Regions from separate parts of the Dyella sp. 2YAF14 genome, predicted to be linked through region 2. Evidence: predicted binding sites of a transcription regulator. Region 2 holds the regulator's gene; the other holds the start of a gene.
What was found. The regulator sigma-54, encoded in region 2, starts transcription at its own class of promoters, with help from an activator protein. The targets are predictions, from matches to a motif close to TGGCACGNGCNTTGC.

Region 1: glnA (type I glutamate--ammonia ligase) is a predicted target of sigma-54. The motif match lies at 4,613-4,627, and genes of this name have one in related genera.

The regions. Positions count from the first base shown of each region.
Region 1 covers NZ_JBFRFH010000002.1:73,183-79,364, forward strand. Annotated here, with positions in the region: gene AB4Y82_RS04975 (M23 family metallopeptidase) at 1-514, shown strand, start outside; gene AB4Y82_RS04980 (polysaccharide deacetylase family protein) at 804-1,679, shown strand; gene AB4Y82_RS04985 (hypothetical protein) at 1,722-3,053, opposite strand; gene glnA (type I glutamate--ammonia ligase) at 3,151-4,566, opposite strand; gene AB4Y82_RS04995 (undecaprenyl-diphosphate phosphatase) at 4,890-5,687, shown strand; gene AB4Y82_RS05000 (winged helix-turn-helix domain-containing protein) at 5,733-6,182, shown strand, end outside.
Region 2 covers NZ_JBFRFH010000005.1:135,575-141,756, forward strand. Annotated here, with positions in the region: gene AB4Y82_RS10520 (KdsC family phosphatase) at 1-536, shown strand, start outside; gene lptC (LPS export ABC transporter periplasmic protein LptC) at 533-1,201, shown strand; gene lptA (lipopolysaccharide transport periplasmic protein LptA) at 1,092-1,715, shown strand; gene lptB (LPS export ABC transporter ATP-binding protein) at 1,715-2,434, shown strand; gene AB4Y82_RS10540 (RNA polymerase factor sigma-54) at 2,558-4,036, shown strand; gene hpf (ribosome hibernation-promoting factor, HPF/YfiA family) at 4,327-4,650, shown strand; gene hprK (HPr(Ser) kinase/phosphatase) at 4,817-5,719, shown strand; gene rapZ (RNase adapter RapZ) at 5,723-6,182, shown strand, end outside.

The DNA of each region.
Region 1 (6,182 bases), on a different contig from region 2:
GCAGGGCAAGGGTGAGTCGCCCAAGCAGTGGTTTGGCTATGGCGCCGATGTGCTCGCCGTGACCGATGCGACCGTGGCATCGACCGGTGAAGGCGTGTCCGAGCCACCCACGCTGGCCGACGGCGCCGCGCACAAGGTGTCGCTGGAGGATGCCGCCGGCAACTACGTGGCGCTGGATCTGGGTGATGGACGCTACGCGTTCTACGAACATCTCAAGCCCGGCAGCATCCGTGTGAAAGCCGGGCAACGCGTGCGCCGTGGGGACGTCATCGGGCAACTGGGCTTCACCGGCGAGTCCACCGGTCCGCATCTGCATTTCCATGTGAGCGATGCCAATGCGCCGCTTGCCGCCGAAGGTTTGCCATACGTGCTGACATCATTCCGTGTCCTTGGCGCCTATGCCTCCATCGAGGAGTTCGCACAAGGCCGAGCATGGACGGCGGCCACGTCGCCCGCGGCCGGCAACGGATTTCCTGCGCCGCTTTCCGTAGTCGACTTCGACGTTGGTCGTTGACGCTGCACCATGCAGACATGCGGGGAACGCAGCAGGAGCGACCAAACGCGAACCTGACGAATGCCGGCGCCAAGGCCCGAAGACCGTTTAGGGCAAAAAGTGACCCGCTCTCTCGCTGGCATGCGCTCATTACGTCGCCCCCTTTCCTGGCCTTTCGTCCAGCACCGCGCTTTGCAGGCGAAACATCGTCACTGCTGCCGTTGCATTTACTGGTCCAGACCTGGTGCGAACAGGTTGGCACGCTCTGTGCTCTGGCAGTTCTCAGTCGAACTGCCAGATAGATCGCACAATGCAAAAGCTTGTTCTTTTCCTGGACACTGATCTTCGCACGCTCGAAGTGGTGCGCTGGCTCGCCGACCGTGTCAAATCGCTACCTTCCAAGTGCGCAGCACTGCCTTGGGTGCGGGCCATCCATGCCGTATTTCGCCTGGCCAAACCCATCGCCATCACGGTGGTGGCGCTGGACATCATCCTTTTGACGACCGCTTGGCTCACGCCCCGACCCGAGCATTTCAGGATTGATCCAGGCCAGCACGGCATCGCCCCGTCGGCTTACTCGCCCTGGTACAAATTCACCGATCGCGTTCAACATCGCTCGTACGCCATGCTGACGTTCGACGATGGCCCGGCCGGTGGCGGACTCGACGAGAAGTTTCTCGAAGTCTTGAACCGCCACCACGCGCACGCGATATTTTTCCTGGTCTGCAAAAACATCAACGAGCGCACGCTGCCCGTGCTGGGAGAGATGGAGCGCAGCGGGAACGTGATCGGCAACCATAGCCTCGACCATCTGCACGTCCCCAGCTTGTCCTACGCGGATGCCTGGCATCAGGTCGATGCATGCAGTTCGCGCATCGCCGACATCACCGGGCATCGGCCGAAATATTTTCGGCCGCCCTTTGGTCATTCGTCAGCCTACGCTGACCAGGCTGTCCAGGCGGCCGGCATGAAGTCGGTGTTCTGGAACGTCAATTCCAAGGACTACATGTACCACGACCCGAATAAGATCTACGAATTGAGCACGCAGAGTCCCGGCGATATGTCGATCTTTCTCATGCACGAGCGTGCCGGCACCGCCGAAGCCCTCGACAAGATCCTTACCGACCTGGAGCACCGCGGGTTCACCTTTGTACTTCCGGATGATCAGAACGCAACCGGTGTTTGAGGTTTAGCGGCAGTCAGATCACCTTGACGTAGCTTGTCGCGCTCAAAGTCCGGGCGCGAGCGGCCACGTTGTAAGCCATGGGTCGTCCGCCCGGTTGTCCCGCAGCCCCATGGCGAGCGCTTTGCCGTCGGCCGTGACGGCCACGTGGCGATCATCGGCAAAATGCATCCACGCCGGACGCGCGGCCATGCGTTGCTGCAAGGTTTCGTGGCGATCCCGGGTCTCTCGCAACCAAAGCATCAGAGCGCCCATGCGAAGACTGGCCGCCACGTCCTGTTGGCGTGCAAGGTAAAGATCAAACTCAGGGCCCGGCATGCGAGACAGCATCGTGCCTCCGCTATTGGCCACCAGGTCGAAGATGTCGAAACGTGGGCTCGCGCCCGGCATGGCAAGGTGTTCGTCTGCCAGCAGCTTTTGCGGCAGGGTGGCATCGCATACGGCGCTGTAGCGTGGCGCCAACAGGCGCTGCGTGCCTTTCACGTCCAAGCTGAGGTTGTCGTACCAGTGTTCCTGTTTTCCAAAGAGGTCCGGCGACGCCAGCAGCGAAAATTCCGACCGGATGCTGGGGCACAGATCGACATCCGCGTCGGTGACTGGCGCGAATGCCGCGGCACACGACTCAGGCATGGGTTCATCGATCGGCGATGCCGCCAGCAATTGCGCAAACAGTTGTATGGCGCCGCGCAAACGAGCGGCGAAGATCATGCTGCTGATCAGGGTATCGCTGTGCGCATGCAGGCGACGCATCGTGGCCACCTGCGTGCAGGCCGCATCCATCGCTTGCGCCTGGTGTCCGTCGAGGAAGCTTGCTGCGATCGCGGTTTGCCATAGCCCCATGGACGCGCCGAAGGACGGTGTCGATGTCACAGGACTGATGGGCTTGTCCGTCCAGACGTAGTCAAAACCGCTAAGCGCTTCGTCACGCACAAGCCGTTGCTGATGGCGGGCCAGCACCTCGCTGACGGCATCGCGATGCGCCCGCACCTTGCCCAGGCAATCGGCTTCGCGCGATTTGCACAGCACGTCGCGATCGGCTTTGGATATCCTGGGAATCGAGGGGAAATCGGACTTGGGATCGGGTAGGGGGTCGGTGCTGCCGGTTCCAGGCTTGAAATGCGACTCCCACGCGAGCACGCGCTGGCGATCCTTGGCGAAAGCCGCGTCGAGCTGGTCGGCCGGCACATCGAAGTCCACGAACCAAAGCCATGGATATGCATTGCGACCCTGCGTCGGCTTGCTATCCGCCTGCAGCGCGGCCAGCGCCTCTTTTTGCTCCGGCGTCGGCGGACGCAGCCGCCCCCATGCAAACACCGCCACCACGGCGACGACCAGTCCAGCGACCGCCCACAGCAATCCCTTCAGCGCGCGATGCATGCGTGTTCCCCTTGTGTCCCTGCACGCATTCTAGCCACAGAAAAAACGAGGGGCGCCTAAGCACCCCTCGTCTCTCAGTGATCGCGGAAACTTGCGATCAGAGCGCGTAATACATCTGGAACTCCAGCGGATGCGTGCTGGCGCGGTAACGGGTCACTTCCTGCATCTTCAGCGCGATGTACGCATCGATGAAGTCGTCGGTGAACACGCCGCCGGCCTTGAGGAAGTCGCGGTCCTTGTCGAGCGCGTTGAGCGCTTCGTCGAGGCTGGCGCAGACCTGCGGGATGTTCTTCTCTTCTTCCGGCGGCAGGTCGTACAGATCCTTGTCGGCCGGTGCGCCCGGGTCGATCTTGTTGATGATGCCGTCCAGGCCGGCCATCATCAGCGCGGTGAACACCAGGTAGCCGGAGTTCATCGGATCGGGGAAGCGCACTTCGATGCGGCGGCCCTTCGGGCTGGACACGTACGGAATGCGGCAGCTGGCCGAACGATTGCGAGCCGAGTAGGCCAGCATCACCGGCGCTTCGAAGCCCGGCACCAGGCGCTTGTAGCTGTTGGTGGTGGAGTTGGCGAACGCGTTGATGGCCTTGGCGTGCTTGAAGATGCCGCCGATGTACCACAGCGCCGTCTGCGACAGGCCGCCGTACAGGTCGCCCGCGAACATGTTGTTGCCATCCTTCGCCAGCGACTGGTGCACATGCATGCCGCTGCCGTTGTCGCCGACGATCGGCTTGGGCATGAAGGTGACGGTCTTGCCGTTCTGGTGGGCGACGTTCTTGATGACGTACTTCATCGTCATCAGTTCGTCGGCCTTCTTCACCAGCGTGTTGAACTTCACGCCGATCTCGCACTGGCCGGCATTGGCCACTTCGTGGTGATGCACTTCAACCACCTGGCCCAGCGACTCGAGCACCTTGCACATGTCGGCGCGCAGGTCGCCCAGCGAGTCGACCGGGCTGACCGGGAAGTAGCCGCCCTTCACGCCCGGACGGTGGCCGGTGTTGTTGTCTTCGTACTTGTAGCGCGAGCTCCACGCGGCTTCTTCGGAGCCGATTTCGTAGAACACGCGGCCCATGTCGTTCTGCCAGCGCACGGAATCAAAGATGAAGAATTCCGGCTCCGGACCAAAGAACGCCGTGTCGGCGATGCCGGTCGACTTGAGGAACGCCTCGCCGCGCTTGGCGATGGAACGCGGATCGCGGCCATAGGCCTGCATGGTGGACGGCTCGAGCACGTCGCAGTGCAGAACCATCTGCGTGTGGGCGCTGAACGGGTCGAGGTAGGCGGTGTCCGGATCGGGCATCAGCACCATGTCCGATTCGTTGATGCCCTTCCAGCCGGCGATCGACGAACCGTCGAACATCTTGCCGTCTTCGAACGTGCCCTCGTCGATGGCATGGGCCGGGAACGTCACGTGGTGGTGCTTGCCGAGCATGTCGGCGAAGCGGAAGTCGACGAATTCGACCTCGTGTTCCTGGATCAGATCGAGCACTTTCTGGACGGGGGACGACATGGACAACCTCGACGGGCGAAAAGGTGAGTAATCGACAGGCGTCTGAGCAAGCCGCGTGCCAAGGGGAATGATCTTTTTATATCAATGGTTTAATTACTGCAAATCGATGATGACGCCGCTTGATTGCACGATGATGAAACATCACAAAGCACCATATTGGTGCAATGACGGCGGGTCGGGCGTTCCTGCTTTTGTGGGATTTGCCGTGCGGCGAAATCAGCCACATCGGATGCAACGTGCCCCAAAAACGCCACGCCAGTCCCTTAAGCTATGCCGCTTTGCGCCGGTATGGAACCGGTGCTGACCTCACTGCCGGAGTCTGTGTGAGCGACATCATCAACGTCATCCTGCTTGGCATCATCGAAGGCATCACCGAGTTTCTGCCCATTTCCAGCACGGGTCACCTGCTGATCGCCGAAAAATTCGGCCTGGGCCAGCGCTCGGACTTGTTCAACGTGGGCATTCAGGCGGGTGCGATCCTGGCGGTGACCTTCATCTATTGGAGCCGCATCTGGCAGTTGTTCACGCAGTGGCGTGACCCGGCCAACCGCGATTACCTGGCCAAGCTGTTCGTGGCCTTCATGATCACGGCGGTGCTCGGCTTTATCGCGGTGAAGCTCGGCTTCAAGCTGCCCGAAGCGGTGACGCCGGTGGCGTGGGCGCTGGTGATTGGCGGCATCTGGATGATTGCAGCGGAACGTCTCGCTGCCCGCCAGCCCGATCGCACGCAGGTGACGTGGCGCGTGGCCATCCTGGTCGGCATCGCGCAGATGATCGCGGGCATCTTCCCGGGCACTTCGCGCTCGGCGGCCACGATCTTCACGGCGATGCTGTTTGGTACCAGCAATCGGGCGGCGGCGACGGAGTTCGCCTTCCTGGTCGGCATTCCCACCATGTATGCCGCGACCGGCTACGAGCTGTTGAAAGTGTTGAAGGATGGCGGGGCGCACCACGAAGACTGGACGGCCTTCGGCATTGGTTTCGTGGTCTCGGCCATCGTCGCCTTCGTGGCAGTGAAGTGGCTGCTCGGCTATATCCGCAGCCATCGTTTCACGCCGTTCGCGATCTATCGCATCGTGCTGGGCATCGCCCTGCTGTTGTTGATCCCTGCAGGCGCCTGAGCAAACCATGCGAGGATGATGTCGGCACACTGACCTCCTCACCGCATGAGCGCCACGCGTTACCGACTGCTGGATCTTTCCATCGACGCGATGCGCCAGCGCGTGACGCGCGATGGCGCGACGCTCGATGTCCAGGGACTCTCGTTTCAGTTGCTCGCGTGCCTGCTGCAGCACGGCGTGGACGTGGTGGATTTCGACACGCTGATCGCCGAAGTCTGGGCGCCCGCCGTGGTCAACGAGGAAACCGTCACGCAGCGCGTGAAATTGCTGCGCCAGGCGCTGGGCGATGACGGCCGCGCACCGCGCTACATCCGCTCCGTGCGAGGGCGCGGCTACCAGTTGTGCGATATGCCGGTGGTCGAGGAAACAGATGCACCGGCAGCGACTCGCGTGCCACGGCGATGGATCGCGCTCGCCATTGGCGTGCTCCTGCTCGCGGCGGCTGGCATCGCCTGGTGGCTCATGCCCCAGCGCATCCACAAACCCTCCGCCACG
Region 2 (6,182 bases):
ATCTGGCTGACCTTCCCGCCGATGTTCTCGCCCGCGCCGCCAAGATCCGCCTCGTCGTGTTCGACGTGGACGGGACCCTGACGGATGGCCGCCTGTGGTACGCCGAAGATGGCCGCGAGACCAAGGTTTTCCACGTGCATGACGGCCTGGGCCTGAAACTGCTGATGGGCCAGGGTGTGCACGTGGCCATCATTTCCGCCCGCATCAGCCATCCGGTGGCGTTGCGCGCGGAGGAACTGGACATCGCCCACGTCTACCAGGGCCAGGGCGACAAGCGCGCCTGCCTGGAGCAGTTGCTGGAAGCGCTGAACCTGGCGCCGGAACAGGCCGCCTTCGTTGGCGACGACCTGCCCGACCTGCCCGCCATGCGCATCGCGGGCCTGGCTGTCGCGGTGGCGAACGCCCATCCCTGGGTGGCTGAGCAGTCGCACTGGCGCACCCGCCTGGGCGGTGGCCAGGGCGCGGCCCGCGAGGTCTGCGACCTGATCCTGCATGCCCAGGGCAAGACCGATGCCGAGCGGGAGCGCTGGCAGTGAGCTTGCGATCTTATCTGCGCGACCGGGGTCTCCCGGTGGCGATCGTGCTGATCGGCCTGGCCACCGGTGCGGCGCAGTTGCTCTACTGGGCGCTGGCGCCCGCGCCGAAGGTCAGCGACTTCGTGGGCCCGCCCCGTTCGGGCTATACGCTGACCAATTTCCAGCTGTGGTCGTACGACGTGGATGGCTTGCCGAGCTTCGAGATGGTCGCCCCGCACCTGGAGCGCCGCGAGAACGACGAGTCGCTGTACATCAACACGCCGGACTTCACGCTGCCCTCCAATGAGGCCGGCGTGCCGCCCTGGCTGGGCAAGTCGCTGTACGCCTGGGTCGACAAGAGCGGCACCCTGCTCAAGCTGCAGGGCCCGGTCTACATGCACCGGGCGGCCTTTGCCCAGACCGATGCGGCCGAGATGCACACCTCCGAGGTCACTGCCTGGCCAAAAGAAAACCGAATGGTGACGGATGCCCCAGCGCATATGAAGCAAGGCGCACGTACACTTAACGGGGTGGGCATGCGTGCCAACCTCAACACCAATCATCTGGAGCTGTTCGATGAAGTCACCGGCTCGTTTCCGCCGCGACCCAAGAAGTCTCAAGCTGCACCTCGCCCTGCTGGGCCTGGGACTGCTCATCCTGCAGCCGGCGCTGGCCAAGCAGGATGACCGCAATCAGCCGATGAACTTCTCGTCCAAGTCCATGGACGGGTTCAACGCGCCCAATACGGTCACCACGCTCACCGGCAATGTCGTGGCCACGCAGGGCACGATGAAGCTGACCGGCGCCCTGGCCAAGCTCTACCTCGATGCCGACACCCAGGTGGCGCGTGCGGTCGTGACCGGCAACCTGGCCCATATCGAGCAGCTCGACGACGCCGGCAACCTGATGCAGGGCGATGCCTTGCAGCTGGACTACGACAACATCAACGGCATTGCGGTGCTTACGGGTAACGCCGTGGTGCGCCAGCAGGGTCGCGGTGAGTTTCATGGCGACAAGCTGGTCTACAACACGCAGACCTCGCTGATCACCGGCGAAGCCGCCGGCGACGGCCTGGTGCACGGCGTGATCCTGCCCAAGCAGAAGCCCGCAGGGGCTCCGGTGCCTGCCGCTACGCCGCCGAAGCCGGGCACGCCGCCAGCGCCGCCGCAACCGGCCACGAAACCGGCCGAGGGCCACTGATGCTGTCTGCTGAAGGTCTGCAAAAAAGTTTCAAGGCGCGGCAGGTCGTGCGCGACTTTGCCTTTTCCATCCGCGAAGGCGAGGTGGTGGGTCTGCTCGGCCCCAACGGCGCCGGCAAAACGACGTGTTTCTACATGGTGGTCGGCCTGATCGAAGCCGACGCCGGCACCATCAAGCTGGACAAGCAGGACATCACCGGCCTGCCGATGCACCAGCGCGCCAAGCTCGGCATCGGTTATCTGCCGCAGGAAGCCTCGGTGTTCCGTCGTCTTACCGTGGCCGACAACATCATGGCGGTGCTGGAACTGCGTGAAGGCTGGGACGAGAAGCGTCGCACCAACGAGCTGGAAAGCCTGCTGGACGAGCTCAAGATCGCGCATATCGCCGACCAGAAGGGCATCAGCCTGTCCGGTGGCGAACGTCGCCGCGTCGAAATTGCACGCGCACTGGCCGCGCATCCGCGTTACATGCTGCTGGACGAACCGTTCGCGGGCGTCGACCCCATTTCGGTGGGCGAAATCCAGCGCATCGTGCGCCATCTGAAGGAACGCGGCATCGGCGTGCTCATCACCGACCACAATGTGCGCGAGACGCTGGGCATCTGCGATCGCGCGTACATCCTCAACGACGGTGAAGTGCTTTCGCGTGGAACGCCAGCACATATCCTCGCCGACGAAAAGGTCCGCGAGGTGTACCTGGGTCGCGAATTCCGCCTGTAACGGCTGCGGAACAGCCGACCGTCAGGGCTAAATCTGGGGTAGTACGCGATTTCGCCTTCGACCTATGGCCGACCCAGGAGGCAAGAGTTAGGATGACCTTCACGTTCATCCTGACCGGCTGGCATGAAACCCGGACTGCAGTTTCGCCTCAATCAGCAGCTCACGCTGACACCACAGTTGCAACAGGCCATTCGCCTCCTGCAGCTGTCGCAGCTTGAGCTCGAGGCTGAGCTGCGTCAGATCGCCGAAAGCAATCCCCTGCTCGAGTTCGCCGACGACAACCCCGACAATCTCGAGGGTGACGAACGCGAGTCCGAGCCGCCGATGGATGCGATACCGGTCAGCTCGTCCAGCTCCAGTAGCAGCAGCGATACCGTCGACGACGCCGAAGCACCCGAATGGGGTGATGTGGAGCGCGACGGCGGCAGCGACGATCCGGTCGACTTCTCGCTCAGTGGCGCCTCTTCGCGCAACAACAACGCGGACGAAGACGGTTTCGAGCCGCAGAGCGCCGCGCAGGAAACGCTGCAGGAACATCTGCTGTGGCAGCTCAACCTCACGCATATGAGCGCGCGCGATCGCACCATCGCCACGGTGTTGATCGACGCACTCAATCCGGATGGTTATCTCACCGAAAGCATGGAGTCGCTGATCGCGGCCCTGGCCACCGACGTCAGGGCGACCGAAGCGGAAGTGGAGTACGTGCGGCACATGCTGCAGCGCTTCGATCCCACCGGCGTGGCAAGCATCGACTTGCGCGACTGCCTGCGCGTGCAGCTTGAGCAGTTTGATGCGGACACACCGCAGCGCGAACTGGCCTTGCGCATCGTCGACGCCGAACTGGAATTGCTCGCGCGCAACGACATCGCACGGCTTGCGCGCAAACTGCGCGTGAGCGAAGACGATACCGCCGCTGCAGCCGTGTTGATCCGCAGCCTCGATCCACGGCCGGGCGCGGCACTCGATATCACGCCGGTCGAATATGTCGCCCCCGATGTCTATGCACGCAAAGACGTGGGTCGCTGGCGGGTCAGTCTCAATCCCGATTGCCAGCCGCGACTCGGACTCAACCAGCACTATTGCGGCCTGATCGCCCAGGCCCGCGGCACCGACGCCAGCTGGATGCGCGGACAGCTGCAGGAGGCGCGCTGGCTCATCAAGAGCCTGGAATCGCGCGCTGAGACGCTGCTGAAGGTGGCCGAAGCCATCGTGCGCCGGCAGAGCGCCTTCCTCGATTACGGCCCCGAAGCCATGCACCCCCTGGTGCTGCGCGAAGTGGCCGAGGAAGTGGGCATGCACGAATCGACCATTTCACGTGTAACTACCCGCAAATACATCCATACGCCGCGGGGCACGTTCGAACTCAAGCATTTCTTCTCCAGCGGCGTGTCCACCGAAGACGGTGGCAGTGCGTCGGCCACCGCCATCCAGGCCATGCTGCGCAAGCTGGTCGATGCCGAGGACCCGCGCAAGCCGCTGTCCGACCAGGCCATCGCGGAGGAGTTGCATCGCAAGGGCATTCAGGTTGCCCGACGCACCGTCGCCAAATACCGCGAAGCCATGCGTATTCCCAGCTCCAGCGAGCGCCAGCGCGCTGGCTGAACGAGTTTGCCCGCGTCTGCGGCAAACCGCCCCGGGAACTTGGCGGCAAAAAAGGCGTCCCCATACTCATAGGTAAGTCGATACGACGGGAAATCTGTCATGTCTGAGGCGTGAAGGTCTTTCTAACGCACAGGCAACTTCAGAGGTGCATAGTGACTATCCCGACTTGGTGAGGAGGCCTGAGAAAACCTTCGCAATACCGGAGTTTTCAAAGGTGTGTCGGCCACGACATGGGCGTCCGGCGCATCGATTCCAGCCGCGTCTGCGGCAAGTACCAGAGGAGGCGCAACATGCAAGTTCAACTCAGCGGTCAGCAGATTGAAGTCACCCCGGCCCTCCGGGATCACGTGAACAACCGGCTTGACCGCCTCACCCGCCTCGATGAGCGCATTCTCAGCCTGAGCATCGTTCTCTCCGTGAACAAACTGCAGCAGCGCGCCGAGGGCACGCTCAATGTCACGGGCAGCACCCTGCACGCCGAAGCGCTTGAGAATGACATGTACGTCTCCATCGACGTGCTCTTCGACAAGCTGGTGACCCAGTTGCGCAAGCACCGCGAGAAGATCTGCGACAAACATCAGCGCGCCGCCCGCGAGGAGCGCCTGTACGGCTGATCTGTGCCAGGCCCGCCCGGCTCCGGGCGGGCCCTCTGCCTCATCCAAGGCGTCCGCCGGTGCGAACTGGCACAATGTCCATGTAGCTGCCCTGTTCCGGCGGCGCAAAGGACAAAGCTTGGACCGGCTCTCCGCCCGACAACTCTATGACAGCGTTCACGAGCGCATGGCCTTGCGCTGGGTGTCCGGCATGCGCGGCGAATCGCGCGCGCTCGAACAAGCCGCGACGACCACGCGCCGCCCCTCGCTGATCGGCTACCTCAACGTCATCTATCCGAACAAGATCCAGATCATCGGCACCGAGGAGCTGAACTACCTCGACAGCCTCGATTCGCGCCAGCGCTGGGAGGCGATCAACAAGATTGCCGCCTACCAGCCGGTGGCGATGATCGTGACCAAGGATCAGGCCATCCCCAGCGACCTGCGCGAAGTGGCGGAAGAAACCAATACGCCGCTGTGGATCAGCTCCAAGCGCGGCCACGAGCTGCTGACCTGGATGCAATACCATCTGGCGCGCATCCTGGCGCCCAAGGTCACGCTGCATGGCGTGTTCCTGGAAGTGTTTTCCATCGGCGTGCTGATTACCGGCGAATCGGGTTCGGGCAAAAGCGAGCTTGCGCTGGAACTGATCAGCCGCGGTCATCGACTGGTCGCCGACGACGCCACCGAATTCACCCTGATCGCGCCGGACGTAATCGACGGCACCTGCCCCGAGCTGCTGCAGGACCTGCTGGAAGTGCGCGGACTGGGCGTGCTGAATGTGCGCGAGATGTTTGGTCACACTGCGGTCAAGCCCTCCAAATACCTTCGCCTCGTCGTGCACCTGAAACCGCTGCGCGAGGGGGAAGACACCGATGGACTCACCCGCCTCACCGGCGATATCGGCCACCGCGAAATCTTCGAGGTGCCGGTGCCGATGATCACCATCCCGGTGGCGCCCGGTCGCAACCTTGCCGTGCTGGTCGAGGCCGCCGTGCGCAACCACGTGCTCAAGAGCAAGGGCATCGACCCGGCACAGACTTTCATCGACCGCCAGGCGCACCAGATGCGCCGGCTGCCTCCGTGGTGACCCATGAGCGACACGATATCCACTAGCAACCCAGCCGACGCGATCAACCTGATCGTGCTCACCGGCATGTCCGGCGGCGGCAAGACAGTGGCCTTGCGCGCGCTGGAAGACCTGGATTTCTACTGCGTCGACAACCTTCCCACCGCCCTGCTCCCACAGTTGGTGGCGGCGGTGAGCCGCAATGTGGAAGGCAAGCGTCGCCATGTCGCCGTCGGCGTGGACGTGCGCAATCCTGGCGAAGACCTCAAGCGCATGCCGGCCATCCTGTCGGAGCTGGCCGCCGCGGGCGTGAAGGCGCACCTGATCTTTCTCGACTGCCGCGACGATGTGCTGATCAAGCGCTATTCGGAAACGCGTCGCCGTCACCCGCTTTCATGGCAAGGCCTGTCGCTGGCCGATGCGATCGCCGAAGAGCGTCGCGTGCTGCGCCCGCTCTCGGCCATTGCCGACAAGGTGATCGATT